DNA from 2 places in the Thalassotalea montiporae genome. Region 1 is predicted to be linked to the other one. Evidence: predicted binding sites of a transcription regulator. Region 1 holds the regulator's gene; the other holds the start of a gene.

Region 1 (3,179 bases):
TTGGCGGTAGCACACGACGAGTTTAAAGCGATGGGGGCTGAGCAAATTCATGCGTTAGGTAAAGCGACACATGTCTTGTATGACTTAAAGTGTGTGCTTCCCAAAGACCAAGTTGATATGCGTCTATAGAGCAGAGTGTATGAATAAGTACGAACAAATATGCCAAGAATTGAAAGCGCAGCCTAAAACTTGGTTAATTACAGGTGTTGCTGGCTTTATCGGTTCTAACCTTTTAGAAGCCTTACTAAAACTAGATCAACGAGTTGTTGGTCTTGATAACTTCGCCACAGGCTATCAAAAAAACCTGGAAGAAGTGAAACAACTCGTTTCATCAGAGCAATGGCAGGCGTTTACGTTTGTAGAGGGCGATATTCGCGATGTTAGCACCTGTTTACAAGTATGCGATGGTGTTGATTATGTTTTACACCAAGCAGCTTTAGGCTCTGTGCCGCGCTCACTGGCAGATCCAATTACCTCTAATGCAGCCAATGTTACAGGCTTCTTGAATATGCTTGAGGCAGCAAAACAAGCAAATGTTACGAGCTTTACTTATGCCGCCAGCAGTTCTACTTATGGTGATCATCCGGCATTGCCTAAAGTTGAAGAGAATATTGGCAGCCCACTTTCCCCTTATGCGGTAACAAAATACGTTAATGAGCTTTACGCGAATGTCTACGCTAGAGCTTATGAATTTAATTGTATTGGTTTACGCTACTTCAATGTGTTTGGTTGCCGGCAAGATCCTGATGGCGCATATGCGGCGGTAATTCCAAAATGGACTGCTGCCATGATTAAAGGCGACACTGTGTTTATCAATGGTGATGGCGAAACCAGCCGTGACTTTTGCTATATCGACAATACCGTACAAATGAATATTCTAGCGGCCACCGCGCCCGCTGAAGCGAAAAACGCGGTATACAATGTTGCACTTGGCGATAGAACGACGCTCAACGAGCTTTATGCATCTATCAAGCATGCCTTATCAGATAATAGTGTTCAGATTGCAACAGAGCCTGAATATCGAGATTTTAGAGCGGGTGATGTTAGACACTCGCAAGCTGATGTTTCTAAAGCAAAGTCAGCACTAGGATACGATCCAAGCCATCGTATTCAACAAGGTATTCTTGAAGCTATGCCTTGGTATTTGGCGAATGTAACCTAGCCTTTTGGGAATATTGCAAGCCAGCATATTCTCTCGCCTAGATCGTGCGTTTTAAATTGGTCTTGCATATCCATACAGTGTGTATATACTTACAGTAATGCTGTATGGATATCAGGAGAGGACCTGTATCGCTATGAAGCCATTAACCGCACGACAATCTCAAATATTTGAGCTTATCAAAGATAAAATTGCTGATACTGGCATGCCACCAACACGAGCTGAAATTGCCGACTTCTTCGGTTTTAAATCAGCTAATGCTGCTGAAGAGCACTTAAAAGCACTAGCAAAGAAAGGCTACATTGAAATGCTGCCAGGTACTTCACGTGGTATCCGGTTAGCCGATGCATTTGTTGAAGAATCTGGTTTACCGTTAATTGGTCAAGTTGCAGCTGGTGAGCCAATATTGGCGCAAGAGCACGTAGAAGATCGTTATCAAATTGATGGCAATTTATTCCAACCGGCTGCAGATTACTTGCTGCGTGTTAACGGCGAGAGTATGAAAGACATCGGTATTATGGACGGTGATTTATTGGCAGTGCATCAAACAACTGATGTTCACAATGGCCAAGTCATTGTCGCGCGGGTAGAAGATGATGTTACTGTGAAGCGCTTTAAACGCGAGGGTAATGTGGTTTATCTGCATGCAGAGAACGAAGAATTCGCACCAATAGAAGTTGATCTAACCAGTCAGCACTTTAACGTTGAAGGTATTGCTGTTGGCGTTATTCGAAATGCAGATTGGATGTAAGATAAAGCATCTCTTTTCAAGGTTTATTTTTTTATCATTAGCTAGACGAATAGATTGATAGTCTTTTGTTTAGTTACCTGACCTATATTTTTCTAATTAAGCCAGCGAATTTCGTTGGCTTTTTTATGTCCAAAAAACCTATCACTACTAAACTTTCTAGTTGACTGCATCCCCTCTCAAGCGCTTGATAGCACATAATTTAATCGACGCGGGGCTCTTTTATTAGAGCTCATACTCTACTGATAAATAAGGAAAAAATAATAAGAATTGATCATAAATCACTAGATCTTGATTAAAAATTGAGTAATTCTAGGTTGTAAAGTGCGCAAACAATAATAACGAATAAAACATAAGAATAAGTGATGTGCGCACAACAACTACATTACAACATACATCACAACACGATCTGCAAAGTAAGCCCACGTCGAAAGTTTTACTATCGACGGCTTTGATGTCTTTGTTATTCAACAGGGTAGAGGAGATGTCGAGTGAAAAGACGTAACCTAGGTTGGCTGTTTTTGGGGAGCATTTTTAGTAGTACGTTGTTTTCCAGCACAGCTTGGGCGGAGATGGAGCTGAACTTAACCAAAGGGGTTACCGCAATCAGCAATGAGGTTTATGACCTTCATATGCTGGTACTGTGGATATGCACCGTAATTGGTATTTTAGTGTTCGGCGCAATGTTTTGGTCGATGGTATTCCATCGCAAATCAAAAGGCGTTAAGCCTGCAACTTTCCATGAAAGTACCAAGGTAGAAATACTTTGGACTGCCATTCCCATTGTTATTCTCATCGCGATGGCAGTGCCTGCCACTAGCACATTGATTGAGATGGAAGATAATGATAACTCAGACATTACCATCTTAGTTACAGGTTCTCAGTGGAAGTGGCATTACAAATATTTTGACCAAGGTATTGAGTTCTATTCGGTGCTTTCGACACCAAGAGAACAATTTGACAATCGCGATGGCAGTGGTCAAACAAAAGGTGAAAACTACCTATTGGAAGTAGACAAACCATTAGTTATTCCCACTAATAAAAAAGTCCGCTTCTTAATTACTTCTGACGATGTTATCCATTCTTGGTGGGTACCTGCTTTCGCAGTTAAGCAAGATGCCAACCCTGGTTTTATCAATGAAGCGTGGACTAGAGTAGACGAGCCTGGTGTCTATCGAGGCCAATGTGCCGAGCTTTGCGGCAAAGATCATGGCTACATGCCAATTGTTGTCGAGGTTAAATCTGAGGCAGACTATGCCACTTGGGTGAGTG
Region 2 (3,179 bases), on a different contig from region 1:
TGAAGACTTACGTGCTGATCGCCAACCAGAATTCACGCAAATTGATATTGAAACGTCATTTATGACGGCTGATCAAGTAATGGAAGTGACGGAAAAAATGATCCGTGATTTATTCCTTAAATTACTTGATGTTGACCTAGGTGATTTCCCACGTATGCCATACTCAGAAGCGATGACTCGTTTTGGCTCAGACAAGCCAGACTTGCGTAACCCGCTTGAAATTGTTGACGTGGCAGACATTCTAAAAGACGTTGAATTCAAAGTATTCTCAGGTCCAGCGAATGATGAAAAAGGCCGCGTTGCGGTTATTCGCGTGCCACAAGGTGCAGCCCAGTTCTCACGTAAAAACATTGACGATTTAACGAAGTTTGTTGGCATTTACGGCGCTAAAGGTATGCCGTGGCTGAAAGTGAACGACAAAGCCGCTGGCATGGAAGGTATCCAATCGCCAATTCTTAAATTCTTAGATGAAACAGCAGTGAACGCGCTACTTGAACGTACAGGCGCAGAAACTGGCGACATTATTTTCTTCGGTTCAGACAGCTACAACGTAGTTACTGAATCTTTAGGCGCATTGCGTTTAAAACTTGGTGAAGACTTAGGCTTAACCACAGATGAGTGGAAACCACTATGGGTTGTAGACTTCCCAATGTTTGAAGAAGTTGACGGTCACTTACATGCACTTCACCACCCATTTACTGCACCAAGCAATATGACACCAGAAGCGCTTGAAGCAAACCCAATTGGCGCGCTTTCAAACGCTTACGATATGGTACTTAACGGTTGTGAGTTAGGTGGTGGTTCAGTGCGTATCCACGACCAAGCAATGCAAGCAGCGGTATTCAGAATTCTAGGTATCAGCGATGAAGAAGCACAAGAGAAGTTTGGCTTCTTATTAGAAGCACTACAATACGGTGCGCCACCACATGCTGGTTTAGCGTTCGGTCTTGACCGTTTAGTGATGCTAATGACAGGTGCAAGCTCTATTCGTGATGTAATGGCATTCCCGAAAACAACAACAGCGGCATGTCCATTAACCAACGCACCTGGTCAAGCTAACCCTGCGCAATTAGCAGAGTTAAACATTGCCACGATTGCCAAGCAAGACGAAAAAGCTGAACAAGAATAGTAGTGATAGGAAGCGACGAGTTAAGTTGTTTCCTTAGTCCAATTCTGTAAAGTGGTAAAACGCGCTAGGATATCAATTAGCATTAATGCATTGAGCCAGCGCGTTTTTTTATGGAATTTTTTAACGAATTATTAGGGTAACTCATTGGCAATTATTTTAGGTATCGACCCAGGTTCAAGGTTCACCGGTTATGGCGTGATAGAGCAGCACGGGCGAAAATTTACCTATCTAGGTAGTGGTTGTATCAAAGCGATTGCGGCAGGGGAAGATTTAGGTACACGTTTACAAACCATCTTTGCGGGTGTATCAGAGCTGATTATCCAGTTCAAGCCAGATATGTTCGCCATTGAACAGGTGTTTATGGCAACTAACCCTGATTCAGCGCTAAAACTTGGGCAAGCACGAGGGGCAGCCATTGTCGCTGCAACCAATGCGGGTATGTCGATTGCTGAGTATTCCGCTCGCCAAATAAAGCAATCAGTGGTTGGTACAGGTGCTGCGGATAAAACCCAAGTGCAACATATGGTCAAATCCATTCTTAAACTGCCGGGTACACCTCAAGCAGACGCCGCCGATGCGCTTGCCGTGGCGCTTTGTCATGCACACAGCCACGATTCGATTGTAAAAATGGCGGGGCAGGCGAGTAAAACGGTACGAGGTCGCCTGCGTAAATAAGTACTTAGGTATTTAAATCGGTTTACTGTATAAATATCTAGTGTTAAGCTCGCTTTATTAAATAAGTTAGAACACTGAAGTTGGCTGAGCGAGAAGTTGTTGAGCTAGCAGCCGTAAAGAGGATGTGCCGTGATAGGACAATTACGTGGCAAATTATTAGTCAAACAGCCACCTGATATTATCATTGACTGCAACGGCGTTGGTTATGAAGTGCAAGTGCCAATGACCACGCTTTATGCATTACCTGAATTAAACCAAGAAACCACGCTTTATACCCACTTCGTTGTGCGAGAAGATGCACAGCTACTGTATGGTTTTGCCAATCAAGTGGATCGCAAACTGTTTCGTTTGTTAATTAAAGCCAGTGGTGTCGGGCCAAAACTAGCACTCGCGATTTTGTCTGGCATGTCGGCAGAGCAGTTTGTGAGTTGTGTTGCCCATGACGACGTTACAACCATAGTGAAAATTCCCGGTATTGGTAAGAAAACCGCTGAACGCTTATTAATTGAAATGCGCGATCGCATTAAAGATTGGCAAACCGATTTAGCGACGCCTGCAACCGATACTGCGCCATTTGAATTAGCCGCTGATAATGCACTTACAATTAGCGATGCCAAAGGCGATGCGATTAACGCACTGGTTTCGCTTGGCTATACACAAGCACAAGCTGATAAAGCAATTAAAGCTGTGTATGATGCTAACAAATCTAGCGAGCAGTTGATCAAAGATGCGCTCAAAGCCATGCTGTAGTTGGCAAAAAATTACGCTTAAAACGCAAATAAGACACAGAACAAGTCAGAAATAGAAGAATATAGATGATAGAAGCAGATCGACTAATCCAGCCGGCAGCAACGATAGAAGATGAAGGGGTAGATCGCGCGATTCGCCCGAAAATGCTGGCGGATTACACAGGGCAAGATCACGTAAAAGCGCAAATGGAAATCTTTATCCCTGCGGCAAAAAAGCGCAATGAACCGCTTGATCATCTACTCATTTTTGGCCCGCCTGGTCTAGGTAAAACCACACTTGCCAATATTGTTGCTAATGAAATGGGCGTAAGTATTCGCACTACGTCTGGGCCAGTATTGGAAAAAGCAGGGGACTTAGCGGCGCTGCTGACCAACTTAGAAGAAAACGATGTTCTCTTTATTGATGAAATTCATCGCTTAAGTCCTATGGTAGAAGAAGTCTTGTATCCAGCGATGGAAGACTATCAATTGGATATTATGATTGGTGAAGGGCCAGCTGCTCGCTCGATTAAACTCGACTTACCGCCTTTTACTCTGATTGGCGCGACTACTAGAGCCGGTGCATTAACCTCTCCGCTTAGAGATCGTTTTGGCATTGTTCAACGCTTAGAGTTTTACTCAGCTAA

Evidence for each region. The regulator LexA, encoded in region 1, represses DNA repair genes until DNA is damaged. The targets are predictions, from matches to a motif close to TACTGTATNNNNATACAGTA.
Region 2: a site for LexA is predicted at 1,828-1,847, ahead of ruvA (Holliday junction branch migration protein RuvA). Genes of this name have one in related genera too.

What each region holds. Positions count from the first base shown of each region.
Region 1 is NZ_JBQRUO010000007.1:144,484-147,662, forward strand. It holds gene tviB (Vi polysaccharide biosynthesis UDP-N-acetylglucosamine C-6 dehydrogenase TviB) at 1-129, shown strand, start outside; gene ACSLUR_RS16980 (NAD-dependent epimerase/dehydratase family protein) at 140-1,162, shown strand; gene lexA (transcriptional repressor LexA) at 1,296-1,910, shown strand; gene coxB (cytochrome c oxidase subunit II) at 2,480-3,179, shown strand, end outside.
Region 2 is NZ_JBQRUO010000005.1:107,787-110,965, reverse strand. It holds gene aspS (aspartate--tRNA ligase) at 1-1,129, shown strand, start outside; gene ruvC (crossover junction endodeoxyribonuclease RuvC) at 1,274-1,804, shown strand; gene ruvA (Holliday junction branch migration protein RuvA) at 1,934-2,554, shown strand; gene ruvB (Holliday junction branch migration DNA helicase RuvB) at 2,620-3,179, shown strand, end outside.